DNA from 4 places in the Rhodococcus indonesiensis genome. Region 3 is predicted to be linked to each of the others. Evidence: predicted binding sites of a transcription regulator. Region 3 holds the regulator's gene; each other region holds the start of a gene.
What was found. Region 3 encodes LexA, which represses DNA repair genes until DNA is damaged. Its sites were predicted from a motif close to CGAACANNTGTTCG; they were not measured.
Positions count from the first base shown of each region.

Region 1 (7,000 bases), 810 kb from region 3:
AGATCACCACCCGCAGTCGGCGCAGACCGCGCTGGGCGCGCAGATCCGCGACGAGACGAGGTAGGCGACGGGCTTCGTTGCGGGCGGGGACGATCACCGTCACCGGTTCGTCGACGACATCGCCGGGGGCGAGCCGGGGCAGGGTGAGGCGATTGGCGACGGCGACGGCGGCTCCCAGGGTCGCGGCGACGGCCCCGGCGCGGACGACGCCGACCAACGGCCGCATCGCCTATGACGCCGTCGCGTCGTCGCGGCTGCGTCGCGCGGGCGCGGGGTTGCGGTTCATCCAGGCGAGTACTCCGATGATCGCCGCGACACCGATCGTGACGCCGGCGACGATTCCCGCCCAGCCGGCGAACCCCCTGGTGTTCGGATCGGCGTAGCGGACCTCGGCGCGCAACGTACTCACCTCACCGGCCGGCAGCTTCCACGTGACGATCGAGTCGGATTCACGGTTGCCGTTGGTCGTCGCGACCCGGGCCGGGAACGCGATCGTGATCTGCACGTCGGTGCCCTGGACAGGCACCGACTCGAGGTCGACCTTGCCGTTGACGCTCACCAGGTCACCGGCGCGCTGCAGCGCGAGCTGGAAGGTGCCCGAGGTCTGGTCCGACATCGACCCCAGCTGTTGCACGTCCCCGAAGCTCAGATCACTGAAGAACACCTGACTACCGACGTACCCGTCCTGGTCGTATTCCTGCACGCGGACCTTGCCGGCGAGAGAGCCGGGAGCCGTCAGTTGCGGTCCCTTGTCGTTCTCGTCGGCGGGGATCGTCGCGGCCACGATCTGCCCGGAGACACGGTCGTCGGCCGAGACCCCCATCGTCGCCTGCACCCGCAGGCAGCCGGCGAGGGCGGGGACGAGCAGGAGCAGGAGCGCCGCCGCCGCGAGGGACCGTCGGCGGGAGCGGGGCGAGGTGGGCGGCTGCACAGCGACATCGTGCCAGGAGCGGGGTGACGTGTCAGACGCGAGCCCCGGTCCCGGCGCGTCGCCGCAGGGACAACAACAGCGGGATGCCGAGCACGCTCATGACCGCCGACCCGTAGAGAGCCGAGTACTTCAGCTCGGGCGCGCCCAGGAAGACGCTGTGGGCGAGCGCAGACCCGAGCCACGTCCACACGAACAGCACCAGGGGGACGGTGTCGGTGCCCGGCTGCACCGGTCCGGTCCGGTCGAGCAGGTCCAATGCCACGGCCATGAGCGTGGCCACGACGATCCAGCCGAGGTAGTTGGTGAGCGGGATCTGCTCGATACCGGGCAGGCCGCCGCCGTTGCACCAGCTCCATTGGCCGTCGGAGACCATCTGCGGGTCGAGGTACAGGTCCCAGCCGACCATGCCCACCGTGGTGAGCGCGATGCGAGTCACCCGCTCGCGGTTCCCGTCCGGCCGCGAGATCCCGCTGCGCGCGGCGAGCAGCGACGCCACGTACCAGACCGGGTACATCCCCGCGGTCCAGGCGAGCGGCACCACGAGAGGCACGTCGAACAGCGCGGGACCGAGCCGGTCGGCGGCGTACGCATAGCAACCGTACGGGTACCCGGTCGCCGTGCCCACCACCTCGGATGCGAAGCCGATCCCTGCCGTGATCGCGAAGAACCCGGCGGTCCAGACCGCGCCGCGTCGCGCAGCCGCGTGCGCGAGCCCGGCGGCCGCGAGAAGGGTGACCACGGCGACGGTGACGAGATCGCGGGCCTGGCCGGAGGTCAGCGGGTAGGCGATCTGCGCGGCGATCGCACAACCGGCGAGAACGACGGGCAGCCGATTCATCGACGCCACCGCCCCAGCGCGCGGCGCACAGGGCCACCCGCGGAATCGGCGAGCGCCAGTTGCGCGGCGGCGCGCCCGCTCGCGCCGGAGACCCCGCCCCCGGGATGGGTGGACGCGCCGGTCAGATAGACACCGTCGGCGCCCGGGACCCGGTGCCCGGACAGTTCCGGCAGCGGCCGCCACATGAACATCTGGTCCAGCGACATCTCCACATGCATGACATTGCCGCCGATCAGACCCAGTTCGCGTTCGATCTCGTGCGGGGTCTGGATGTGCCGGTGCCGGACGGAGCCGGCGAAGCCGGGCGCGAACCGCTCCATCTCGGCGACGATCCGGTCCGTCTCCGGCTCGGCCAGCGCGGACCACTGCCGGTCGCCGGAGAGCCGGTACGGGTGCCACTGCGACCACAGGGTCACCTGGTGTTCGCCGGGCGGGGCGATCGACGGATCGAGCGCCGTGAAACTCATGGCCAGCACGGCCGGCCGCGGCGGCAGTTCCCCCGCCAGGGCGGCGCCGTGCGCGAGCCGGAGCCGGGCCCGGTCCTCGACGAGCAGTTGCAGGCCGCGCACGGCCTCGGCGGCGTCGGCGGGCCCGCTCGGATACCGGGGCAGCGCGTCGGTCGCCAGGCGTACCACCATGCCGATGCCCGGGCCGACGCGGATCCGGCGCCGCCACGCGTCGAGGCGGGCGCGGTCGAATCCGCCGCGTTCGAGCAGATCGAACGTGGTCAGCACGTGACAGCCGGCGATCACGGTGCGCGCGGTGACGACACGTCCGGAGTCGGTGCGCACCGCCCAGCCGTCCCCGGCGCGGCGGATCTCGGTGACGGCGTCGCCGAGGGTGACGGCCCCACCGTCGGACCCGAGGCGGGTGGACAGGGCCCGGGTCAGCGCGCCGCTCCCGCCGACCGCCCGCCCGGGCGGCAGGGTGTGCATCAATGCCGCGAAGCCGACCATGGGCGCAGTGCCGGGCTCGGACATCGGGGGACCGGACTGGGCACCGAACCAGGCGAGGGCGGCCTTGAGCGGCTCGTCGTCGAAGTACTCGTCGAGGAGGGCGTCGCCGGTGCCGAGGAACTGGCGGGAGAGGTCACTGCCGCCGCTGCCGGTGTCCAGACCCCAGAAGGACGAGAGCAGGTGCCGGCCGGTCGGTGGTACCGAGAACGAGCGCATCACCCGGGCGCTGCGCGGACCCCACACCGTCACGAAGCGGCGGTAGGCGTCGGCCTCGCGTGGACCGCACGCCGCCTCGACGGATCGGCAGGTGCGGTCGAGATCGCGATGGAAGACGATCCCCGGGCGGTCGCTGCCCGCCGGGGCCGGGGCGAACGCCCACGGGTCGCAGTCGACATAGCGCAGGCCGTGCGCGGCCAGATCGAGTTCCTCGACGATGCCGGTGTGCCGGATCATGACGTGGGCCGACGAGCCGCGGTCGACCGCGTGGCCCGGGAAGCGTTCCACGGTCGACACGGCGCCACCGAGCACGGTGTCCCGCTCGAGCACCTCCACGGACCGGCCCGCGCGGGCCAGGTAGCACGCGCTCACCAGGGCGTTGTGCCCGGAACCCACTACGACGGCATCGATCACCCCGTCCACGCTACGGACCTTCGAGCGGAAGGTCCCGGCCCAGGACGGCGAAGGGACGGGCGTCCCCGGTGAACCGGAAGTTGCGGACGACGTCGCGGAACCCGAATCGCCGGTACAGCCGCCAGGCCCGGTTGTCCTCGCCGGGCGTCTCGGGAGTCGACAGCAGCACCGTGCGCTCGGGGCGGCCGCTCAGGAGCCGGCGCAGGAGCGCCTCGCCGATACGGTGCCCCTGGGCGTCCGGCCGCACGTGCAGCTCGGTCAGTTCGAAGTAGTCGCCGAGGACGGCGTCGATCGTCTCCGGCGGGTAGCCGGCATGGCGCATCCCGGTCCGCACCTGCTGGTTCCACCACTGATGCGGTGACCCGCAATAGCCGTAGGCGATCGCGACGAGCGTCGACGGTTCCTCCGGTAGAGCCGCCGCGACGGCCTTCCATCCCGGGCGGGCGGAGTGCTCGGACCACATGGGCGCGCGGTGGTACTCGGTGCCGCGCGGGTATCGCATCGCGGCCACGTAGATGGGCAGCACCTCGGGCAGCCGCGCGCGGAACTCGGCGGCGGAGAGATCGACGACGATCGGTGCCGCGCCCCGCGGGCTCGCATCCGTACTCATGACGGGGAGTGGACCGCCTTCCCTTGACTGCGTGTCGGTAGGTGCAGCTATATTGAATACGTCGAACGGATGTTCGATACCGGGGATCCGGCGATGTTCGAGGGAAGCGAACATCGCCGGATCGCCGGGGCCGTGACCCGGCCGGTGCCCGGCGGGGTGCAGGGAGGTGTTCGGAGTGATGATCGCGGCACGAACCACACAGTCGGCTGCTGCACCGTCGGGCGCGACCGGTCCGCGGGCCGTCGGCCGTCCGGACTGCGCCGCCCGCCCGGTGTCCTCGCGCGCCGCAACCTTGCTCGACCGCGCGGACGAGCTGCTCTCGGCCGCCGCCGGCACCCCGGAACCGTCCGAGCGGTTCCATCTGGCGTATCTCGCCGCGCTGCGCGGGGCCGGGGCCGTACTCGCCGGGGCCGAGCTGCGGGCGGTCCGACCGGTGCGTCGTCCCCGCACCCGCAACGCGTGGGTGCTCATGGCGCGCGCGGAGCCGGGGTTCGCGGTCTGGGCCGACTTCTTCGCCGATCGTTCCGACACCCGCGCGGCGATCGAGGCGGGGGTCACCCGCTCCGTGCCTGCCGACGAGGCGAGCCGCTTCTACGACGAGGTGGGCCGTTTCCTCCACGAGGTCGAGGACTACCTGACCGGCGCGGACGACCGGTCGGGGGGCGCAGACCCGGGGTCGGGAGCCAGCCGCCGCACCGCCTGATCGGTGCGGGACGCAGCCCGGGTCGTTCGACGGCCCGGGCCGGGTCCGTCGGCCCCTCGTACGCAGGTCCTTCGGAACCGTGATCGAACTCGAATCCGCAGTTTGTGGTCCCCGCCGGGATGTACTCGTATTATTGAGCCAGGCGGCCGTCAAAGTCGGCCCCCCGTCGATCTGGACCGCAGATCCGGCGGCCACCGTTTAGTGCCGGGGGAGGTACCGTGCCACTCTCCGAGCACGAGCAGCGCATGCTCGAACAGATCGAGAGCGCGCTCTATGCTGAGGATCCCAAGTTCGCCTCTACCGTCCGGGGAAGCCGGATGGGGATGGCGTCCAGTCGGCGTCGGCTCCAGGCCGGCGCGTTGTTCGCACTGGGTTTGGCGTTGCTGATCGCAGGCGTCGCCCTCCCGGTGAAGCCGGGCGGGTTCCCGATCATCAGTCTCGTCGGATTCATCGTCATGTTCGGCGCGGGGGTCCTGCTCCTCCTCGGAGGCAAGCGCGGTCCAGGCGCCGGCGACGGTCCCCGCGGAACAGGTCGCGGTTCCGCGGAAGGTAGACCCCGCGGCGGCCGCAAGTCCGGCGGAGGGTTCAGCAAGAGGATGGAGGACCGCTTCCGCCGGCGTTTCGAGCAGGAGTAGCGCGCAGTACTTCACGCGAGTTCTCAGGAACGGCGCGTCCCGGTTGCCGGGGCGCGCCGTTCGGCTTTTCCCGGCGCGTGGCACACCGGGCCCCACCGCCCCCCACCGTCATGCCCCACCGCCCCCCACCGTCGTGCCCTGATCCGGTGAGGCGCCCGTCGAGGCGAGGCGACCAGGGTGTTCTCCCGGGCCCGAGTTCGTCGTCGCGCGACGGGGACCCGTCTCCCGCGGCACGGCGGCACTGCCTCGTCGCCGTCGCCCACTCTGCCCCACCCGCCCTGAACTGCGGACAGTCGAAAAACGGCGCCGCGCGGCGGCGCGTAAGCGGTTGAACGTGGGGGAAAGTGGGGTAGTGTGGGTCGCGGCGGAGGGGTTCCTCCGTCGAGCAAAGGACAGGGTCCGGCCGGGGCGTGGCGGGGGGTGTCGAGTGTTCCTCGGTACCCACACGCCCAAGCTGGACGACAAGGGGCGGCTCACGCTGCCTGCCAAGTACCGAGACGAACTGGCGGGAGGGCTGATGATCACGAAGGGTCAGGACCACAGCCTTTCCGTCTTCCCTCGCGACGAGTTCGCCGCCCTCGCCGAGCGTGCCGCCGCGGCTTCGCGGAGCAATCCGCAGGCCCGGGCGTTCCTCCGGAGCCTGGCGGCGGGAACCGACGAGCAACGTCCCGATGCGCAGGGCCGGATCACCCTGTCCGCGGCCCACCGCAGGTACGCGGGACTCACGAAGGACTGCGTCGTGATCGGTGCCGTCAAGCACCTGGAGATCTGGGACGCGGCGGCGTGGGAGCAGTACCTCGCCGAGCACGAGGAAGAATTTTCGGAAGCGAGAGACGAGGCCCTGCACGACATTCTATGACCGGAACCGCAGCAACGACCGTAGCGCCACCGCGGCGAGTGCCGCGAGGCCTCTGCCCGACAGCGACCCTGACACACTTCCCCAGTGCCAGGTTCGTGAAACGGAACCCTGACGTACTTCCCCAACGCCAGGTTTCCAGTTCGGACAGAGACCTCGATGCATTCGCCGCGGTCGTCTCCGGACCCAGCCGCGACGCCCCGACCGAAGCCACGATCCGATCGCCCACGAACCGAGCAGGACAACCGGAGGAAGAATGGCGGAGGGGCAGGACGCGGCGGCAGTCCCGGAGGCCGCGAGTCCGGAGAGCTTCGGTCATATCCCGGTTCTGCTCGACCGCGCTGACGAGTTGCTCGGCCCCGCCCTCGAAGCCGCCGGTGCAGGGGCGATCTACGTGGACGCCACCCTCGGTCTCGGCGGACACTCCGAGCACTTCCTGCGTACCTATCCGGGCGCGCACCTGATCGGACTCGATCGCGATCCCGACGCGCTCGCCGTCGCCCGCCGGCGGCTGGCGCCGTACGCCGGCCGCACGCGGTTCGTGCACACCCGCTACGACGGCATCGCCGACGCCCTCGCGTCCTGCGGACTGGATCGGGTCGGATCCGTCCATGCGATCCTGTTCGACCTCGGCGTGTCCTCGATGCAACTCGACGAGGCCGAGCGGGGCTTCGCCTACTCCCGCGACGCCCCGCTGGACATGCGCATGGACCCCACCACGGGAATCACCGCGGCCGACGTCCTCAACACCTACAGCCACGGCGACCTCGCCCGCATCCTCAGCACCTACGGGGAGGAGCGGTTCGCCGGGAAGATCGCCTCGGAGATCGTTCGGCAGCGG
Region 1 covers NZ_CP180630.1:3,174,153-3,181,152, reverse strand. The annotation lists gene ACM26Y_RS14620 (glycosyltransferase family 2 protein) at 1-226, opposite strand, end outside; gene ACM26Y_RS14615 (LppM family (lipo)protein) at 230-931, opposite strand; gene ACM26Y_RS14610 (carotenoid biosynthesis protein) at 963-1,769, opposite strand; gene ACM26Y_RS14605 (phytoene desaturase family protein) at 1,766-3,355, opposite strand; gene ACM26Y_RS14600 (GNAT family N-acetyltransferase) at 3,366-3,965, opposite strand; gene ACM26Y_RS14595 (SAV_6107 family HEPN domain-containing protein) at 4,144-4,668, shown strand; gene ACM26Y_RS14590 (DUF3040 domain-containing protein) at 4,887-5,303, shown strand; gene mraZ (division/cell wall cluster transcriptional repressor MraZ) at 5,731-6,162, shown strand; gene rsmH (16S rRNA (cytosine(1402)-N(4))-methyltransferase RsmH) at 6,416-7,000, shown strand, end outside.
Region 1: a site for LexA is predicted at 4,028-4,041, ahead of ACM26Y_RS14595 (SAV_6107 family HEPN domain-containing protein). Genes of this name have one in related genera too.

Region 2 (7,000 bases), 100 kb from region 3:
GCCGGTGACCCTGTTCACGGCCGGCGGCATCGCCACCCCGGCGGACGCGGCGATGATGATGCAGCTCGGCGCCGAAGGTGTGTTCGTCGGCTCGGGCATCTTCAAGTCCGGCAACCCCGCCGAGCGTGCCGCCGCGATCGTCAAGGCCACCACCTTCTACGACGACCCGGGCGTGCTCGCCAAGGTCTCGCGCGGTCTGGGTGAGGCCATGGTCGGCATCAACGTCGACGACATCCCGGTGCCGCACCGCCTCGCCGAGCGGGGCTGGTGACCGCACGACCGCCGGCATCCCCGCGTGCGACGGGAGCCTCCACCGCGCCGGAGGCTCCCGTCGCTCCGGTCCGGGCACCTGCCGCTAGCCTGTCGCAGGACTGAAAAGGAGCCCGCATGGCGAAGATCGAGGAGATCCTGGCGCTCGAACACCTCGAGAAGAACATCTTCCGGGGCGTGGCGACGGAGACGTCGCTGCCGCGCACCTTCGGGGGCCAGGTCGCCGGCCAGGCGCTGGTGTCCGCGGTGCGCACCGTCGATCCCGCGTACTCGGTGCATTCGCTGCACGGGTACTTCGTCCGTCCCGGTAACCCGGCGAAGCCGATCGTGTATCTCGTCGACCCGATCCGCGACGGGCGGTCGTTCGGCACCCGGCGGGTGACCGCAGTCCAGGACGGGCAGGCGATCTTCACCATGTCCGCGTCGTTCCACGTCCAGGACGAGGGCATCGAGCACCAGGACGAGATGCCCCCGGTGCCGGATCCCGAGGAACTGTCCGCGTCCGCGGACTCGGAGGACCCCGGAAACCTCTGGGCCAGGCGGGAATGGCCGGAATGGGACCTGCGACGGGTGCCGGAGGATCGCATCTTCCGGCGTCCCGGCATCGTGTCCCAGCAGCAGGTGTGGTTCCGGGTCCGGGACCCGCTCCCGGACGACAACGTGCTGCACGTGTGCACCCTGGCGTACATGAGCGACATGACGTTGCTCGGCTCCGCGAGCGTCGCCCACCCCGACGAGAAGACCCAGGGCGCATCCCTCGACCACGCCATGTGGTTCCTGCGCTCCTTCCGCGCCGACGACTGGTTGCTGTACGACCAGACCTCACCGTCGGCAGGCTTCGGGCGGGCCCTGACGCAGGGACGTATCTTCGACCGGGACGGGCGCATGGTCGCTGCGGTGGTGCAGGAGGGACTGACCCGCTACCTGCGCTGATGCAGACGCGGGCACGGTCCTTGAGCCGGGACACCCTCGGCGCGGCTGCTAGCGTGACGTCCAGATTTCGGGCGGGCTTCGCCCCGTCCCAGACAGAACAGGCGACAGTGGGAAGTTTTCCGACCATCGGCGTGCTCGCCCTCCAGGGCGACGTCCGCGAGCACCTGACCGCACTCGAAGCGGCCGGCGCCCGTGCGATCGGCGTGCGCCGGCCCAGCGAGCTCGACGCCGTCGACGGCCTGGTGATCCCCGGCGGGGAGTCCACCACCATGAGCCGGCTGTTGCAGGTGTTCGACCTGCTCGAGCCGCTGCGCGCCCGCCTGAAGGCGGGCCTGCCCGCGTACGGTTCCTGCGCGGGCATGATCCTGCTCGCCTCGCAGGTCCTCGACACCCGTCCCGACGCCGAGCATCTCGACGCCCTCGACATCACCGTCCGGCGCAACGCCTTCGGCCGGCAGGTCGACTCGTTCGAAGCCGACCTCACCGTCGCGGGCGTCGAGGGCGGCCCGGTGCGCGCGGTGTTCATCCGAGCTCCCTGGGTGGAAGAGGTCGGCTCGGACGTGGAAGTACTGGCCACCGTCCCGGAGGGCCCGGCTGCCGGACGCGTCGTCGCCGTACGCCAGGGCGCCGTGATGGCCACGTCGTTCCACCCCGAGGTCACCGGTGACCTGCGGGTGCACCGGCTGTTCGTCGACACCGTCCGTTCGGGATCACTCCGCGCGGAGTAGAATCGGCCCTCCGAACCAGTCGGACCCGGTCCGACCTCACCTCGCCGGAAGGGGCTCCAATCGAATGAGCGGCCACTCCAAATGGGCCACCACCAAGCACAAGAAGGCGGCCATCGACGCCAAGCGCGGCAAGATGTTCGCGAAGCTGATCAAGAACATCGAGGTGGCGGCCCGGACGGGCGGTGGTGACCCGGCGGGCAATCCGACGCTGTACGACGCCATCCAGAAGGCGAAGAAGAGCTCGGTCCCCAACGACAACATCGAGCGGGCCCGCAAGCGTGGTGCCGGTGAGGAAGCCGGCGGCGCGGACTGGCAGACCATCACCTACGAGGGCTACGGTCCCAGCGGTGTCGCCGTCCTCATCGAGTGCCTCACCGACAACCGCAACCGCGCGGCGGGCGAGGTCCGCACCGCGATGACCCGCAACGGCGGCAACATGGCCGACCCCGGCTCGGTGTCGTACCTGTTCACCCGCAAGGGCGTCGTCGTGCTCGAGAAGAACGGCCGCACCGAGGACGAGATTCTCGAGGTGGTGCTCGAGGCCGGTGCCGAGGAGATCAACGATCTCGGTGACAGCTTCGAGGTCGTCTCCGAGGCCGGCGACCTCATCGCCGTGCGTACCGCGCTCGTCGAGGCGGGAATCGACTACGAATCGGCCGATCCGGACTTCCGGGCCTCGGTCGAGGTGCCCGTCGACGCGGACAGCGCCCGCAAGGTGTTCAAGCTCGTCGACGCGCTCGAGGATTCCGATGACGTGCAGAACGTCTACACCAACGTCGACGTCTCCGACGAGGTCCTCGCCGAACTCGACGCCTGAGTCGCACGGCTCACCGACGGCTGAGTCGCACGGCTCACCGACGGCTGAGTCGCACAGCTCACCGACGGCTGAGTCGCACAGCTCACGGCCGGGGCTGCGTGTCGGTACCGCGACGCGTGGCCCCGGCCGCTATGCTCTCGAACAGTTGTTCGTAGCGGTCGAGAGGTGAACGGGTGCGCGTGATGGGTGTGGACCCGGGACTGACACGATGCGGTTTCGGCATCGTGGACACCGGCCGCGGGCGCGAGGTCGCCGCCGTCGCAGTGGATGTCATCCGCACACCCCCCGAGATGGATCTGCCGTCGCGGCTCCTGCAGATCTCCACGGCCGCCGAGGACTGGCTCGACCGCTTCGAGCCCGAGGTCGTCGCCGTCGAGCGGGTGTTCTCCCAGCACAACGTCCGTACCGCAATGGGCACCGCCCAGGCGGGGGGAGTGGTGGCGCTCTCGGCGGCGCGGCGCGGCATCCCGGTGGCATTCCACACCCCGAGCCAGGTCAAGTCCGCCGTGACCGGGAACGGTTCGGCAGACAAGAAGCAGGTCACGGCGATGGTCACGAAGATCCTGGGCCTCGTTACCGCCCCGAAGCCCGCGGATGCCGCGGACGCCCTCGCCCTGGCGATCTGCCACTGCTGGCGTGCGCCCATGCTCGCGCGCATGGCCGCCGCCGAGGCCGCCGCGGCCGAACAGAAACGACGGTACGAAGCGCGGCTGCGGGAACAGGCCGCCGCCCGGAAGGCAGGTGCACGGTGATCGCCTCGGTGCGCGGGGAAGTGCTCGAAATCGCCCTCGACCACGTCGTCATCGAATCCGCGGGGGTCGGCTATCGGATCCACGCCACGCCCGCCACCCTCGCCACGCTCCGTCGCGGCGAGGACACCCGCCTGGTGACGGCGATGATCGTGCGCGAGGACTCGATGACGCTGTACGGGTTCCCCGACCCCGATGCCCGCGACCTGTTCGGACTGTTGCAGACGGTCTCCGGTGTCGGACCGCGACTCGCGATGGCCACCCTGGCCGTGCTCGATCCGGACTCGCTGCGTGCGGCCCTCGCCGACGGCAACACCGCTGCCCTGACCCGGGTCCCGGGCATCGGGAAACGCGGCGCCGAACGCATGGTCGTCGAACTTCGGGACAAGGTCGCGGCGTTCGCCGGCGCCTCCGCCCCGGCGGCGGTGGTCGGCTCACCCATGCGGGACCAGGTGATCGAGGCTCTCGTCGGCCTCGGCTTCCCCGTCAAGCAGGCAGAACAGTCCACCGACACGGTTCTCGCGGGTGACCCGCATGCCGACACCTCGACCGCGCTGCGTTCGGCGCTGGCTCTGCTGGGCAAGAGCCGATGATCGAGGACTTTCCCGCCGAGGGAGCTCCCGACGAGACTCCGATGACCGCCGAGTACACGCCCGCCGACGGCGACGTCGAGGCGAGTCTGCGGCCGAAGAATCTCGACGACTTCATCGGCCAGCCCCGGGTGCGGGAACAGCTGCAGCTGGTGCTGCGCGGGGCGAAGCTGCGTGGCGGCACCCCGGATCACATCCTGCTGTCCGGACCGCCGGGCCTGGGCAAGACGTCGATGGCCATGATCATCGCCGCCGAACTCGGGTCGTCGCTGCGGCTGACGTCGGGGCCCGCCCTGGAACGGGCCGGCGACCTGGCCGCGATGCTGTCCAACCTCGTCGAGGGGGACGTGCTGTTCATCGACGAGATCCACCGCATCGCGCGTCCCGCCGAGGAGATGCTGTACCTGGCCATGGAGGACTTCCGGGTCGACGTCGTCGTCGGCAAGGGCCCGGGCGCGACGTCGATCCCCCTCGAGGTGGCCCCGTTCACCCTCGTCGGCGCCACGACCCGTTCCGGTGCGCTGACCGGCCCACTGCGCGACCGGTTCGGCTTCACCGCCCACATGGACTTCTACGAACCGGCCGAACTACAGCAGATCCTGCTCCGCTCGGCCCGCATCCTCGGCATCGACCTGGGCGAGGAGGCGAGCGCCGAGATCGCCGGCCGTTCCCGCGGCACCCCGCGCATCGCCAACCGTCTGCTGCGGCGGGTCCGCGACTACGCCGAGGTCCGCGCCGACGGCATCATCACCTGCGAGATCGCCCAGGCCGCCCTCGCGGTCTACGACGTCGACGCGCTCGGCCTGGACCGGCTCGACCGGGCCGTGCTGGGCGCGCTCGTCCGAAGTTTCGGGGGCGGACCGGTGGGCGTGTCCACCCTCGCGGTGGCCGTCGGTGAGGAGCCCGGCACCGTCGAGGAGGTGTGCGAGCCGTTCCTGGTACGGGCGGGCATGATCGCGCGCACCCCCCGCGGCCGGGTCGCGACGCAGGCCGCGTGGCTGCAACTCGGGCTGACACCACCGCCGGAGGCCGCGACCGGCGGCATCGAGGTGCGGGCCCGCGAACCGCAACTCGGCCTGTTCGACGACGAATGACCGCTCTGCCACCGGCGCCGGTACAGCAGCCGCGCCGGTAATGGCACACTGGTCTACTGCGCCGGTCCGCGACGACCGGCGCCCGATGCCGGACGACTTCGAGGACTGACTTCAACGATGGAACTGCTCTTCCCGCTGCTGATTCTTGCCCTGCTGGTGCCGACCTTCCTCGGCATCCGGCGCCAGAAGAAGGAGATGCAGAAGACCGCGGAACTGCAGGACGCGTTGCAGGTCGGCGACAGGGTGATGACCACGGCGGGACTGCACGCCACCATCACCGCGCTCACCGACACCACCGTGGAGCTCGAGATCGCGCCCGGCGTGGTGACCACCTGGGCCCGGGTCGTGGTCCGCGAGCGCATCACCGATCTCGGCTCGACCGACGAGACGACCGGTGGCCTCTCGCTCGACAAGGGCGACGACACCGAGCCGCCGGCCGGGCGACCGACCGAGCACTGAACAGGCACTGAACAGCCGAGCACTGAACAGCCGAGCACCGAACGGCCGGACACTGCCCGGTCGACATCCCGGCCGATGTGCGGGCCGGGCGGGGGCCGCGCCGGACGCGTGCGATGGCCCCGTGACCAGCGCATCACTCACTCGCATCGAGGAGACTGACAGACCGTGGCACCTTCCAACGGATCGGTGCATCCAGTTCGCTCCCTCGCCCTGTTCGGGGCGGTCCTGGTGGCGCTGTATGCACTGATCTTCTTCACCGGGGACAAATCGGCGACGCCGAAGCTCGGCATCGACCTGCAGGGCGGCACCCGGGTAACCCTCACCGCCCGCACCCCGGACGGCAGTGCGCCCAGCCAGGACAGTCTCCGGCAGGCCCAGCAGATCATCGAGACCCGCGTGAACGGTCTCGGCGTGTCCGGTTCCGAGGTCGTCATCGACGGTGACAACCTGGTGATCACGGTGCCCGGCGACGACAGCTCGCAGGCCCGCACCCTCGGCCAGACCGCGCGCCTGTACATCCGGCCCGTGATCGGCCAGCCCATCGCGAGCGCCAACTCCGCTCAGCCCGCCCCCGCGGACTCCCCGGCTCCCGTCCCCGAGACGCCGGCGCCCGGCGCCGCGACGCCTGCCCCCGAACCGGCCGCACCGGAACCGCAGGGCCGGCCCTTCCCGGCGCAGGATCCCACCGATACCCCGGCCCCCGACACCCCGGATACCGGCACCCCGGCCCCCGCTCCGGAGACCCCGGCACCCGCTCCTGCGGAGGACCTCGACCCGCAGGCCCAGGCGGCCGCGGACATCGCCGCTGCGAAGGAGACCCGGCAGAGCGAGGACCCGGCCGTTCTGCAGGAGGCCATGGCCACCCTGGACTGCTCGGCCGCCGACCCGCTCGCCGGCAACGACGATCCGGCCAAGCCGCTCGTGGCATGCTCCACCGACGGCACCGCCGTCTATCTGCTCGGCCCCAGCATCATCGACGGTCAGCAGATCACCGACGCCTCCGCCGGCTACAACTCCCAGCAGTCCCGCTACGAGGTCAGCCTGACGTTCGACTCCGAGGGCAGCAGCACCTGGGCGCAGTTCACCGCCGCCAACATCGGCCAGCAGGCCGCGTTCGTCCTCGACTCCAAGGTGGTCAGCGCGCCCGTCATCCAGGGCGCCACCCCCGCCGGAAGCGCAACCTCCATCACCGGCAACTTCAGTAACACCGAGGCCACCGAGCTCGCCAACACCCTCAAGTACGGCTCGCTGCCCCTGTCCTTCGCGGCGTCGGAGGCCGAGACGGTCTCCGCGACCCTCGGCCTGGCATCGCTCGAGGCCGGGCTGATCGCCGGTGTCGTCGGACTGCTCCTGGTGCTGA
Region 2 covers NZ_CP180630.1:2,464,641-2,471,640, forward strand. The annotation lists gene pdxS (pyridoxal 5'-phosphate synthase lyase subunit PdxS) at 1-271, shown strand, start outside; gene ACM26Y_RS11545 (acyl-CoA thioesterase) at 388-1,203, shown strand; gene pdxT (pyridoxal 5'-phosphate synthase glutaminase subunit PdxT) at 1,311-1,931, shown strand; gene ACM26Y_RS11555 (YebC/PmpR family DNA-binding transcriptional regulator) at 1,996-2,748, shown strand; gene ruvC (crossover junction endodeoxyribonuclease RuvC) at 2,922-3,500, shown strand; gene ruvA (Holliday junction branch migration protein RuvA) at 3,497-4,090, shown strand; gene ruvB (Holliday junction branch migration DNA helicase RuvB) at 4,132-5,181, shown strand; gene yajC (preprotein translocase subunit YajC) at 5,299-5,640, shown strand; gene secD (protein translocase subunit SecD) at 5,806-7,000, shown strand, end outside.
Region 2: a site for LexA is predicted at 2,887-2,900, ahead of ruvC (crossover junction endodeoxyribonuclease RuvC). Genes of this name have one in related genera too.

Region 3 (7,000 bases):
GCCGGGCGACTTCGACCCGGCCGCGCTGCCGGACCACCTGCGGATGACGTTCGCCGCCGTCGACGAACGAGGGTCGGTTCTCGCGCGCAGCAAGAGCCTGACCGACCTGCGCAGACGGCTGGAAACCCGCGTCGAGGCCGAGGTTTCGCGGGCGGCGTCGAGCACCGAACGTGCGCCGGCACTGGTCTGGACAGCCGACACCCTCGGCACCCTCGAACCCACGGTGACACGCACGGTGGCCGGTCAGCGCGTGACGGGATACCCGACGCTGGTCTCCGAGGATCGTGGCGTGGCGGTCCGGGTGCTCAGCACCCCGCAGGCGCAGCAGGCCGCGATGCGCACCGGGTTGCGGGCACTGCTCCTCGAGGCGGTCCCCGTGCAGGCGCGCGCTGCGGCGACGGGTCTGAGCAACAGCGAGCGGCTGGCGCTCGGACGCAACCCCGACGGCTCGTTCGAGGATCTGCTCGAGGACTGCCGGGCCTGTGCGGTGGACGAGTCGATCGTCCGGCACGGCAAGCCGGTACGCACACCCGACGAGTTCACCGCGTTGGTGAAGGTGGTGTGGGCCCAGCTGCCGGACCGGGTCGCGGCGCTCCTGAAACTCGTCGTGCCCGCCCTGGCGCGTGCACACGACGTGGAAGTACTGCTCGAGAAGGTGCGCGGCGAGGCTGCCGAGGACGTGCGGGAACAGCTGGCCTCACTACTCTTCCAGGGATTCGTCACCGAGCTGGGCAGTGCCCGGCTCGCCGACCTGCCCCGCTATCTGGCCGCGGCGGCATACCGGCTCGAAGCGCTGCCGGCGAGCGCGCACCGCGACCGGCAGGGCATGGACGTGCTGGACCGGGTCTACGCCGAGTACGACCGCCTGCTCGCACGACTGCCGCAGGAGCGGACCACCGCCCCCGATGTGGTGGCGATCTCGTGGATGATCGAGGAGCTGCGGGTCAGCCTGTTCGCCCAGCACCTCGGGACCCGTGGGCCGATTTCGGAGCAGCGGATCCTCAAGGCCGTCGCGGCGATTCGCTGAGCGGCACCGTGTCCCGCCGGGCGATCAGTCCTCGGACCCGGTCTCGCGCCGGTGCTGGTGCTCGCGCAACTCCTTGATCTCGCGCTCGAAATCCTCTGCAGAGCTGAAGGACCGGTAGACGGAGGCGAATCGCAGGTACGCCACCTCGTCCAGGTCGCGCAGGGGTCCGAGGATGGCCAGACCGACCTCGTTGCTCGGAATCTCCGGGGACCCCTTGGCCCGCACCGCGTCCTCGACCTGCTGGGCGAGGAGGTTGAGGGCATCGTTGTCGACGTCTCGCCCCTGACAGGCCCGAGCTACGCCGCGCACCACCTTCTCCCGGCTGAAAGGTTCGGTGACGCCGCTGCGCTTGACGACCGACAGCACCGCCGTCTCGACCGTCGTGAACCGCCTGCCGCACTGGGGGCATGCTCTCCGGCGCCGGATCGCAGCACCCTCGTCGGCCTCCCGGGAATCGACGACGCGGGAATCGGGGTGCCGGCAATACGGGCAGTACATGTCGATTCCTTCGTCGTAGCCGTGCTGGCCGCGACGTCGGCGTGGAACCGATGCCGTCCTCCCGAGACCGGACCCACCGGCAGGCGAATCGCTCTCGGCGCGACCACACGAGGTGGTGTCACTGACAAGAGTCGACAATACCTGCATACCCGGGTCGTCGGCCGAACCCGGTGCCTGCCTGCCCATGCCACGTCACCGCGGCGCGGACGCCGGGACGAGCAGGGTCTGGCCGGTGCGGAGGCGGCCGTCCGGCATGGCATTGAGGTCGAGGATCCGCTCGATCGCCTCGGACCGGGACACACCCGGAGCCACCCGGGCCGCGACGTCGCCGAGCGACTCGCCCGCCTGGACGACGGTGACCTCGGTGCGTGCGGCGCCGGCCGCGACCTGGCTGGTGCGCAGGTGCGCGATGCCGAGCAGTCCCGCAGTCACGAGCGCGGTCAGCAGCGCCGTCGCCAGTACGGCGCCCGGGCGGGTGCGCGTGACCTCGGCCGGCCGGTGCGGAACGCGTGAGACCCGGACCGGAACGCGCCGGTAGTCCACGATCCCCGCGTCCGGACGGACGGGGAGCCGGCGGTCTGCCGCCTCGTGCGGGCGTCGCACGAGATGCGTCGTCCCGGCACGGCGTGCCCCGCCGCCGGTGTCGTGCGGCCCGGGGTCGTCGAACTGCGGGTCGTTCCGTTCGGTCCGGCGCACTGCTGATGTCCTCATCGAGGCCTCCGTGTCACTCGCGCGTGTCACTCGTCCGCGGGACAGCACCCGCGGCGGAACTTCGGTTATCGCTCGGTCGACGTTTGTTCGATCACGTGTTCGAAAGAACGTATGTTCGATGTGTACCACGTCGGCCCGGCAAAGTCAGCACAACGGGCGGAAAACGTCGAACAGATGTTTGATAACCGGGCCGCGGAGAGCTAGATTCGTTCCATCACATCCAGCACATCCGACCCACGACGCACGGAGGTCACGACATGACGGACGGCCATCCCCCGGCCGGGCGGAGCCGGACGACCACCGCGGATCCGGCCGTCGGCCTGACGGAACGCCAGCGCCGCGTCCTCGAGGTGATCCGCGAATCGGTCACCGAGCGCGGCTACCCGCCGAGCATCCGCGAGATCGGCGACGCGGTGGGCCTCAATTCCACCTCGTCGGTGGCGCACCAGCTGCGCACCCTCGAGCGCAAGGGTTTCCTCCGGCGCGATCCGAACCGTCCCCGCGCGGTAGACGTGCGCGGCCTCGACGATTCGCAGCCGCCGGCGCCGCAGGGACAGCCGGTGGACGGAGTCGACGTCGCCGCCGGGTCCCCCACGTCGGCTGCCATGGTCCCCGTGCTGGGCAGGATCGCCGCGGGCGGGCCGATCCTGGCGGAGGAGTCCGTCGAGGACGTGTTCCCGCTCCCGAGAGAACTGGTGGGGCAGGGTTCGCTGTTCCTGCTCAAGGTCGTCGGCGAATCGATGGTCGACGCGGCCATCTGCGACGGCGACTGGGTCGTGGTGCGCCAGCAGAACGTCGCGGACAACGGGGACATCGTCGCCGCGATGCTCGACGGCGAAGCGACCGTGAAGACGTTCAAGCGCGTACACAACGACGTGTGGCTGATGCCGCACAACCCGATGTTCGAACCGATCCCGGGCAACGACGCGGTGATCCTCGGCAAGGTCGTGACCGTGATCCGCAAGATCTGACCTCGCCACTTCCGCCGAACATGCACGGGCGGCGCCGCGATCCGCGGCGCCGCCCTGCTCGTTCCCGGGTGGGATCAGAGGTTCAGACCGCGGCCGATGATGTCCTTCATGATCTCGTTGGTGCCGCCGTAGATCTTCTGCACGCGGGCGTCGAGATACGCCTTCGCGACCGGGTATTCACGCATGTAGCCGTATCCGCCGTGCAGCTGCAGGCAGCGGTCGATCAACTCGACCTGCTTGTCGGTGGTCCAGTACTTGGCCATCGCCGCCTCCTGCACGCTCAGGGTGCCGGCATTGAGCTGCTCGATGCACTTGTCCACGAAGACGCGCGCGAGGGTGGTCTCGGTGGCCAGCTCGGCCAGCTCGAACCGGGTGTTCTGGAAGCTGCCGATCGACTTGCCGAATGCCTTGCGGTCGCGGCAGTACTGCATCGTGTCCTCGAGCACCGCTTCCATGGCCGCCGCCGCCACCACCGCGATCGACAGACGTTCCTGGGGCAGGTTCTGCATCAGGTAGATGAAGCCCATGCCCTCCTCGCCGAGGAGGTTGGCGGCAGGCACCCGCACGTCGGTGAAGTGCAGTTCGGCAGTGTCCTGCGCCGCGAGGCCGATCTTGTCGAGGTTGCGGCCCCGCTCGAAGCCCGCCATCCCGCGCTCGACGACGAGGAGCGAGAAACCCTGCGCGCCCTTCTCCGGATCGGTGCAGGCGACGACGATCACCAGGTCCGCGTTGATGCCGTTGGTGATGAAGGTCTTGGAACCGTTGAGGATCCACTCGTCGCCGTCCCGCACTGCGCGGGTCTTGATGCTTTGCAGATCGCTGCCCGTGCCGGGCTCGGTCATCGCGATCGCAGTGATGATCTCACCGGAGCAGAATCCCGGCAGCCAGCGCCGTTTCTGCTCCTCGTCCGCCAGCTTCAGCAGGTACGGGGCCACGACGTCGTTGTGCAGCATGAAACCGATGCCGCTGAATCCTCCGCGGGTGGTCTCCTCGGTGACGATCGTGTTGTAGCGGAAGTCCTCGACACCGCCGCCGCCGTACTCCTCCGGCACTGCCATGCCCAGGAAGCCCTGCGCGCCGGCCTTCTTCCAGACCTCACGGTCGACGATCTTGTCCTGCTCCCACTGCTCGTGGAAGGGAGCCACCTCCTGCTCGAGGAACTTCCGGTACGACTCCCGGAAGAGTTCGTGCTCGGGCTCGAAGAGGGTGCGTTCCATGTGCGCTCCTGTATCCGATGACGTACGTCACGCTCACGGTAGACATCGGAAGGCCCGTCTGACGCTGACAGGAACGAGCGTTATTTGTGACCGGACGCGCCGGGCGCCGGACGGCGCAGATCCGCCGCCCGGCGCAGGATCGGGTAGGCGACGAGGATGCCGATCGAGCCCCACGCGATGCCGCCGAGCTCGACGGAGCCCACGGTGAGGGTGAGATCGCCGATCCCGGCCACCAGCGCGGCGGCGGCCACCGTGAGGTTGACCGGATCGGTGAAGTCGACATCGGCCTCCATCCAGATCCGCACGCCGAGAATGCCGATCAGGCCGTACAGCACCAGGGTGGCGCCGCCGAGCACCCCGTCGGGGACGGTGAAGACGAGGGCACCGAACTTCGGCGAGAAGGCGAGGACCACGGCGGTTGCGGCGGCCACCCAGTACGCCGCGGTCGAGTACACCCGCGTCGCGACCATCACGCCGATGTTCTCCGCGTAGGTGGTGGTGCCCGACCCGCCTCCGATTCCGGCGAGGGTCGTGGCGAGGCCGTCGGCGAGCAGGGCGTCGCCGGCGACGTCGTCGAGGTTTCGTCCGGTCATGGCCGCCACGGCCTTGACGTGGCCGACGTTCTCGGCGACGAGCACCACCACGACAGGCAGGGCGAGCAGTACGACGGACAACTCGAACGCCGGGGCGCGCAGCTCGGGCAGGCCGAACCACGCGGCGTCACGGAGGGCTGTGACGCGTTCCTCGGCGAGTCCGCCGGTGACGGCGGCGAACACCCAGCCGATGACGACACCGACGAGAATGCCGAGGCGACCGAGGAGGCCGGGGCCGAGCACGGTGACCAGCAGGATGGCGGTCAGCGTGATCGCCGCGACGAGCGGCTGCGCTTCGAAGGACCCGACCGCGACCGGCGCGAGATTCAAGCCGATGAGCGCGACGATCGCGCCGGTCACCACCGGGGGCATCAGTGCGTCGACGACGCGGGATCCCGACGCCTTGACGACGAGCCCGACGAGCCCGAGAGCGAGGCCCACGGCGACGATGCCGCCGAGCTGGGCGGCGGGGCCCGCACCGGCCGAGGCCGTGAGCGGTGCGATGAACGCGAACGACGAGCCGAGGTAGCTGGGTACCCGCCCGCGGGTGATCAGCAGGAACAGGGCAGTGCCGATGCCGGAGAAGAGCAGCGTCGTGGTGACCGGGAAGCCGGTGATCGTCGGCACGAGCAGTGTCGCGCCGAACATGGCGACGACATGCTGCATGCCGATGCCCACGGTGCGGGGCCAGGACAGCCGTTCGTCCGGGGCGACGACCTCGCCGTCGGCAACGCGACGCCCGTCGCCGTGCAGGGTCCAGCCGAATCCGGCCGTCCGCGTCCTCAGTTGTTCCTTCACAACGGGGAATGGTAGGCGTCCCCGGTCCGGTCGCGTCGGTGGCTCCCGGCGCCGATCACGTGCGTCAGGCGAGTACGCGGGCCGCCGCGTCGCGGGCCTCGCCGGGGTCGACGGCGCGAAGGACCTCGTCCGCGGCCTCGCGGCAGCGGTCGAGGGTCACCGCGGCCAGGCGGGACCCGACACCGGCGACGGCCGCGGCGGCACACGACAACGAGGTGACGCCCATGCCGGCCAGGACACAGCCGAGCAACGGGTCTGCGGCCGCCTCCCCGCACACCCCGACTCGCTTGCCGGCGGCGCGTCCGGCGGCGGCGGTGCGGGCGACCAGGGCCAGCACGGCCGGTTGCCACGGGTCGGTGAGGGACGCGAGGTGGGGCGACATGCGGTCCGCGGCCATCGTGTACTGCGCGAGGTCGTTGGTGCCGATCGACAGGAAGTCGACGTGTTCGAGGAGGCGTTCGGCGAGCAGCGCGGCGGCCGGCACCTCCACCATCACCCCGGGCACGAGGTCGCGGGCACGGACGGCGGCGGCGAAGTGCGCGGCCTCGGCGACAGTCGCGATCATCGGTGCCATCACCCAGGGCTCGGTGCTCGTGCGCTCGGCCGCGGCGGCGACGGCGTCGAGCTGCCGGTCGAGCAGACCTTCGGTGGCGGTCGCAATCCGGATACCGCGCAGGCCGAGTGCCGGGTTGTGCTCGTCGGGATGGTTGACGAAGCGCAGCGGTTTGTCGGAGCCCGCGTCGAGGGTCCGCAGGACGACCTTGCGGCCGGCGAAGGCGCCGAACACCTCGGCGTAGATCTCCGCCTGCTCCTCGACGGTCGGCTCGGTTTCCCGGTCCAGGAAGCACAGCTCGGTCCGGAACAGCCCGACCCCCTCTGCGGGGGTCGCGCGGGCCGCGCGGGCACCGGCACCGTCCTGGACGTTCGCGAGGATCTCGACGCGATGCCCGTCCTCGGTGGTGCCCGGACCGGCCCACGACGCGACGCGCGCCTGCTCGCTGCGGTCCGCGGCGACGGCGGCCGCTGCCTCGTCGGGGTCGGGGTCGAGGCGGAGCTCACCGGCAGCGCCGTCGAGCAGGACGCGGGTGCCGGCGGGGACGGTGTCGAGGTCGGCCGCCGCGACCACGCAGGGGATACCGAGCTGGCGGGCGATGATCGCGGTGTGGCTGGTGGGCCCGCCGAGGG
Region 3 covers NZ_CP180630.1:2,360,916-2,367,915, reverse strand. The annotation lists gene hrpA (ATP-dependent RNA helicase HrpA) at 1-1,027, shown strand, start outside; gene nrdR (transcriptional regulator NrdR) at 1,052-1,525, opposite strand; gene ACM26Y_RS11055 (LysM peptidoglycan-binding domain-containing protein) at 1,718-2,236, opposite strand; gene lexA (transcriptional repressor LexA) at 2,494-3,207, shown strand; gene ACM26Y_RS11045 (acyl-CoA dehydrogenase family protein) at 3,282-4,424, opposite strand; gene ACM26Y_RS11040 (uracil-xanthine permease family protein) at 4,505-5,815, opposite strand; gene ptsP (phosphoenolpyruvate--protein phosphotransferase) at 5,880-7,000, opposite strand, start outside.

Region 4 (7,000 bases), 1.2 Mb from region 3:
CGTGGGCGACCCGCGCGCGTTCGGGTGTGTGCCCACCGACGAGGAAGGCCGGGTCACCGCGTTCCTGGAGAAGACGCAGGATCCGCCGACGGACCAGATCAACGCAGGCTGCTACGTCTTCAAGCGCGAGATCATCGAGTCGATCCCCGAGGGTCGTCCGGTGTCCGTCGAACGTGAGGTCTTTCCGTCTCTGCTGGCGGAGGGCAGGCGGGTGTACGGGCACGTCGACGCGGCCTACTGGCGGGATATGGGCACACCGGAGGACTTCGTGCGGGGCTCGGCCGATCTGGTGCGGGGTATCGCGCCGTCGCCGGCCCTCGGTGGGCAGCGGGGCGAATCCCTCGTCCATCCCGGTGCCTCCGTCGCGCCCGGCGCCCTGCTGATCGGTGGCACGGTCGTCGGCCGCGGTGCCGAGATCGGTGCCGGCGCGCGTCTGGACGGTGCGGTGATCTTCGACGGCGCGCGGGTCGAGGCCGGTGCAGTGATCGAGCGGTCCATCATCGGATTCGGGGTCCGCGTCGGCCCCCGCGCCCTGATCCGCGACGGCGTCATCGGCGACGGTGCCGACATCGGGGCGCGCTGCGAGCTGCTGCGTGGCGCCCGGGTCTGGCCCGGGGTGCAGATCCCCGACGGCGGGATCCGTTTCAGCACCGACGTATAGCACGGGGGGATCCACAGTGAAGTTCGAACGGTATGTGGCACTGGGGGATTCGTTCACCGAAGGCGTCGGGGACCCGGATCCGGCCCGGCCCAACGGGTTGCGGGGCTGGGCGGATCTCGTCGCCGAGGAACTCGCCCGCGACAACCCGGGATTCGGATACGCCAATCTCGCCGTGCGCGGACGACTGCTGCGCCCGATCCTCGACGAGCAGCTCGACGCGGCCGTGGCGATGCGGCCCGACCTGGTGACGATCTATGCCGGCGGCAACAACCTGATGCGCCCGAAGCTCGATCTCGACGCGCTGGCCGCCGAGTACGACGAGGCGGTCGGCAAGCTCGCTGCGACGGGTGCCCGGGTGCTCGTGTGGACGGCCTACGACGGCAGCTGGGCGCCGGTGTTCCGGATCCTGCGCGGGCGCTGGGCCGTCTACAACGAGCTCGTCCGCGAGATCGCCGACCGGCACGGTGCGACGATCGTCGACTTCTGGCGTTTCGCGGAGTACCGCGACTTGCGGATGTGGGATTTCGACCGGCTCCACATGTCGTCGGCCGGGCACCGGAACATGGCGATCCGCGTGCTCGATCTCCTCGGTGCGGCACACACGCTCACTCCGGCCGAGTTCGAGGCCGCGCCGGTGGTGTCCGCGGCGAAACGGGCCGAGGACCGCCGGTGGGCGCGGGAATTCCTGGTTCCCTGGCTCGGGCGGCGCGTGCGCGGCACGTCCTCCGGGGACGGTGTCGCGCCGAAACGCCCCACGCTGCAACCGGTCTAACCGGCCGCCCGGAAGCGTGCGCCCGCGAGAGCGAGCAGGTGCCCGAGGGTGTCGTGCTCGGCCTCGGGCGGCAGCGCGTCGACGGGCCACCACCGCAGGTCCGTCGATTCCGTGCTCCGGACGGGTACGGCTCCCGGTGGCGCGACGACGAGGAACCGCAGGTCGAGGTGCCGGGTCGGGTGGCCGAGCGAGCAGGTGATCGGGTGGGTGTGCGCCGAGAGCAGTTCCGGGTCGATGGTCAGAGCCGCGATTCCGGACTCCTCGGTCGCCTCCCGCAGCGCCGCGTCGACGACCGTCTCGTCGGATTCCTCGCAGTGCCCACCGAGCTGGATCCATCGTCCCACCCGGGGATGCAGGGTCAGCAGCACGTGCCGCCGGTCGGCATCGAGCACGAGCGACGACGCCGTGACGTGTCCCGGGACGTGCCGGCGCAGACATCCCTCGGGGGCGGCGTCGAGAAATGCGAGCATGGTGTGCCGCAGCGACTCCGCGTCCGCCGAATCGGTCCGCCAGGTCTGCAGCCGGTCGACGGCCGAGGCGTGCAGCGTGGACGCGGTCATCTCACAGCTCCAGCAGCAGGTCGCCGGCCGCGGGGGCGATGCGCGGCGTCGCCGGCTCGAGGGGGTGTCCGACCGCGATCGCGCCGAGCGGCGACCAGTCCGCCGGCAGGTCGAGTTCACGCCGCACGACGTCCGGGGCGAAGATCGTCGACCCGATCCAGCAGCTGCCGAGCCCGCGGACGGCGAGCGAGACCAGCAGCCCCTGGACGGCGGCGCCGGCGGCGACGGTGAACATCGTGGCCTCGGCGGCGGTACGCCGGGCGTCGGGGTAACGGTGGGCGCCGTCGGGAACCCAGAACGGGATCACCACTTCGGGCGCGTCGTAGAGGATCGCGCCGCGGCCCACCCGTCGGTCGATCGCCGCCGGTGCGAGCCCGTCACCGGCGAGGTCGGCGGCCCAACGTTCGCGCATGCGGTCGAGCAGCCGGCGGCGCACCTGCTCGGTGCGGACCCAGACGAACCGCACCGGGTGGGTGTGGTGCGGCGCGGGAGCGGTGAGAGCCTCGGCGACGGCGTCGCGCAGATCTTCGGGATCGACCGGTTCCGAGGAGAATTCCCGCACCGACCGCCGCAGCAACAGCGCCTCGCGGCGGCCTCGCTCGAGTGCCTCGGCGGTGCCGAGCCAGAACAGGTCGTCCTCGCCGCGACGGACGAGTTGCCGGGCGGTGGAACCGTTGTCGGGCAGGTCGAGGCCACGGATCACCGCGACCGGGACACCGCCCAGCTTCCCCTTGACGAGGTCGCCCGCGGCCGCGATCTCGTCGGCGACGGCGACGGAGGTGACGAACAGTTCGTTGCCCTGTCCGTCACGGGATCCCGCGTACTCGTGCAGGACCGGAATTCCGGCCGCTCCGATCGCGGCATCGGTCTGGCCGACGCGCCAGGCCCGGCCCATCGTGTCGGTGACGACCACGGCGACGCTCACACCGAGCAGCGCCTGCAGACGCTCGCGCAGAGCCGCGGCGCTCGCATCGGGATCCTCGGGCAGCAGGGCGAGTTCCGAGGCGGCGACATTCGAGCCGTCGATCCCGGAGGCGGCCTGCACGATCCCGAGCCGGTTCTCGGTGATGAGCGTGCGTCCCTTGCGCGCGAGCACGCGCACCGCCTCCTGGTCGACCAGGCGGCGGCGGAGCGCATCGCGGGCCTCGGGGTCGGTGGGGGAGTCCACGATGCGGCCCTCGACCTTGGAGAAGATCTTGCTCGTGACGACGAGGACGTCTCCGTCGGCGAGCCAGGGCGCCGCGGCGGCGAGCGCGGTGGCGAGGTCGTCGCCGGGTCGGAACTCGGGCAGGCCGGGCACCGGGAGGATCTCGATCGGCCGTCCGGGGGAGTGGTCGCGCACCCCGGCGGCGGTACCGACGGCCGTGTCGGAGGGCGTGGTCACAGCGTCACTCCTGCCAGTTCGAGTGCGGCGCGAGCCATTTCGGCTGTCGCGTCGGGATCGGTCATGAGCAGCGGCACGCTGCGCACCTCGACGCCGGGCACGTCGGCGGCGTCGGTGGAGTGGATCAGCCAGCCGTCGAGCAGGCCTGCGCCGCTGCGGGCGCCGTAGTGCCGTCCCACGCCCTGGGCGGTGGTCTCGACGCCGATCACGCCGAGGCACGCGTCGGCCATGCCGCGCAGCGGTTTTCCGTCGATCACCGGCGACAGTCCGACGATCCTCGCGGACGTGGTGCGCAGCGCGCCGCGCAGTCCGGGGATCGCGAGGATCGCGCCGATGCTCACTACCGGGTTGGAGGGGGCGAGGATCACCACGTCCGCCGAGTCGATCGCCTCGAGCACACCCGGTGCGGGGGCGGCCTTCTCGGCGCCGATGTGCGCGAAGCTGTGCGTGGGCACCTGGGCGCGGTGCCGGACCCACCATTCCTCGAAGTGCACGGCGCGTTGCTCGCCGTCGGCCGGATCGGTGATGACGACGTGGGTCTCGCTGCGGTCGTCGGAGACCGGGAGGAGGGCGACGCCGGGTTTCCAGCGGTCGCACAGCGCCTCGGTCACGGCCGAGAGCGGGTACCCGGCGTTCAGCAACTGGGTGCGCAGCAGGTGGGTCGCGATGTCGCGGTCCCCGAGGCCGAACCAGTCCGGTGTCGCTCCGTACGCCGCCAGCTCCTCCTTCGCGTGCCAGGTCTCGTCGGCCCGGCCCCATCCGCGTTCGGTGTCGATCCCGCCGCCGAGGGTGTACATGCACGTGTCCAGGTCGGGGCAGATGCGCAGCCCGTGCATCCAGACGTCGTCGCCGATGTTGACGATCGCGGTCACCCGGTGCGCGGCGTCGGGGTCGAGGTCGCGGCCGGGTTCGATGCCGAGGAGCCGGCGCACGCCGGTGAGAAAACGCGCACCTCCGACGCCGCCGACCAATACAGTCACGTTCACAGGGCAAGCGTAGGCGGTGCGCCGCGAGGGCTGCCGGGGTGCCTGCGCACCCGGGCGGCAGGTGCGCAGCGGCGCGGAGGAGAACCCCGGATGGTAAGACAGCGGCGCCGCTCGGCTTGACCGCGACACGCCCCACGTGTCTAATCACATAAGTGTCATTTCCAGTGAACCGGAACCGAGATCGGTTGTGGCGAACTGCATTCGAACGCATGTTCGATGGGGGTGGCGCGGAGTGGGCCGGTTTCGACGAGAGTTGCAGCGCTGCAGGTGAGGAGGCGAACGATGGCCGACGAGCGCGAATGGTTCGAGAGCTCTCGGATCGACACTGCAGGCATCGACACTGCAGGCGAGGACGTCCGGGACGACATCGACGGCATCGGGGGGGACGCGCCTGCGCGGCCCGTGCTCAGTCTGATCGATGGTTTCGGCGACCCGTCCGACGGTGCCGACGAACAGTGGCAGGAACGCGCCTTGTGCGCGCAGACGGATCCCGAGGCGTTCTTCCCTGAGAAAGGGGGATCGACCCGGGAGGCGAAGCGGATCTGCTTGGGGTGCGAGGTGCGGGACGAATGTCTCGAGTACGCGCTGGCCAACGACGAACGCTTCGGCATCTGGGGTGGTCTGTCGGAGCGGGAGCGCCGGCGCCTCAAGCGCGGCATCGTCTGAGGCGTCAGTCCTCGTCGAAACCGCCGAGTTCGGGGTCGACGACCTCGGGCTCGACGCCGAGGTACGTCGCGACCTGGTGTACGAGCACGTCGTGCACCAGGTCGGTGAGATCCTCGGGATCCTTCGCCCGCAGTTCCAGCGGGCGGCGGAAGAGCACGATCCGGGCCCGCGTCGCCGCGCCGCGCCGGTCGATCCCTGCGGGGACGAGCCGCGACAGCGGCACCGGGCCGTCCGCGACCACCTCCGACGGCCAGTTCACCGAGTCCGGGTCGAGGGCGCGGATCTTGGGCACCTCGTCGACGGCGATGTCGAGCTTGGTCAGCCGGTCGTGCCACTGTGCGTCGATCGGCGCGAAGGCCCCCAGCACGAGCAGATCGAACTTCTCCGCGCGCGAGCGCCACGCCGGCACCTCGTGCGGGAACAGCGGGCCGCGCACACCGCGGCCGCGACGGGCGACCGAGCGGGACGTCACGGGTCTGGGACGGCGCGATCGGGGCATGCCTGGACAGTACGACACGCAAAACCGAACCCGCTTCTCCGGTGTGTCCGGATAGTCCCGGAGCGCACGGCGCGCTACTCTCCGACTGTGAGATCACTGCGTCGATGCTGCCGGCCTGGGTGCAAGAACCCTGCTGTTGCGACGCTGACCTACGTGTACTCGGACTCCACCGCGGTCGTCGGTCCCCTGGCAACGGTCGCCGAGCCCCACTCGTGGGATCTGTGCGAATCGCACGGCTCGCGGATCACCGCCCCGAAGGGGTGGGAGCTGGTCCGGTACGAGGGCGCCTTCACCGCCGGGACTCCGGACGAGGACGACCTGACCGCACTGGCCGAGGCGGTGCGCGAAGCCGGCCTCGGCGAGCGGGGCCGCACCGACTCCGACGACACCGATTCCGGTGTCCCCACCACCCTGGCCGCACCCCCCACCGCCCGCACCGGCCGTCGTGGCCATCTGCGCGTGTTGCCCGATCCCACGTCCTGATCGCCGCGCACTAGGCTGACCGTGCCCCGCCGCGGAGGCGGCGGCGCCAGTCGACGATCAGGAGCAGCAACAGTGGCGAGAACTGCCGAGTCCGTGTCCGCCGTGGTCAAGGCGTACGACGTGCGTGGCCTGGTGGGAGAACAGCTCGACGCCGGATTCGTCCGGGACGTCGGTGCCTCCTTCGCTCGCCTGATGCGGGACACCGGCGCCACCCGCGTCGTGATCGGCCACGACATGCGCGCATCGTCCCCGGAGCTGGCCGAGGCCTTCGCCGCCGGCGTCACCGCCCAGGGAGTCGACGTCGTCCACATCGGCTTGGCCTCCACCGATCAGCTGTACTTCGCGTCCGGGATCCTCGAGGCTCCCGGCGCCATGTTCACCGCGAGCCACAACCCGGCGCGCTACAACGGGATCAAGCTGTGCCGGGCCGGGGCCAAGCCGGTCGGACAGGAGACCGGGCTCGCCACCGTCGCGGCCGAACTCGTCGCCGGCGTCCCGGACTTCGACGGTGCCCCCGGCACCGTCACCGAGCGGGACGTGCTCGCCGACTACGCCGCGTTCGTCCGCTCGCTGGTGGACCTGTCCGCGATGCGCCCGCTCCGGGTTGCCGTCGACGCCGGCAACGGTATGGGCGGGCACACGGTGCCCGCGGTGTTCGGTGCGCTCCCGATCGACCTGGTGCCGCTGTACTTCGAACTCGACGGAACCTTCCCCAACCACGAGGCCAATCCGCTCGATCCCGCCAACCTGGTGGACCTGCAGAAGCTGGTGCGCGACTCGGGTGCCGACCTCGGCCTCGCGTTCGACGGTGACGCCGACCGCTGCTTCGTCGTCGACGAGCGCGGTGAGCCGGTCACGCCGTCGGCGGTCACCGCGCTGGTGGCCTCGCGCGAGCTCGCGAAGGAACCCGGATCGACGATCATCCACAACCTCATCACCTCCCGCGCGGTGCCCGAGCTCGTCACCGAACTCGGGGGCAAGCCCGTCCG
Region 4 covers NZ_CP180630.1:3,541,197-3,548,196, reverse strand. The annotation lists gene ACM26Y_RS16395 (sugar phosphate nucleotidyltransferase) at 1-661, shown strand, start outside; gene ACM26Y_RS16390 (SGNH/GDSL hydrolase family protein) at 678-1,433, shown strand; gene ACM26Y_RS16385 (NUDIX hydrolase) at 1,430-1,993, opposite strand; gene ACM26Y_RS16380 (coenzyme F420-0:L-glutamate ligase) at 1,995-3,377, opposite strand; gene cofD (2-phospho-L-lactate transferase) at 3,374-4,363, opposite strand; gene ACM26Y_RS16370 (WhiB family transcriptional regulator) at 4,766-5,029, shown strand; gene ACM26Y_RS16365 (metallopeptidase family protein) at 5,034-5,528, opposite strand; gene ACM26Y_RS16360 (DUF3499 domain-containing protein) at 5,616-6,011, shown strand; gene ACM26Y_RS16355 (phosphomannomutase/phosphoglucomutase) at 6,084-7,000, shown strand, end outside.
Region 4: a site for LexA is predicted at 4,566-4,579, ahead of cofD (2-phospho-L-lactate transferase). Genes of this name have one in related genera too.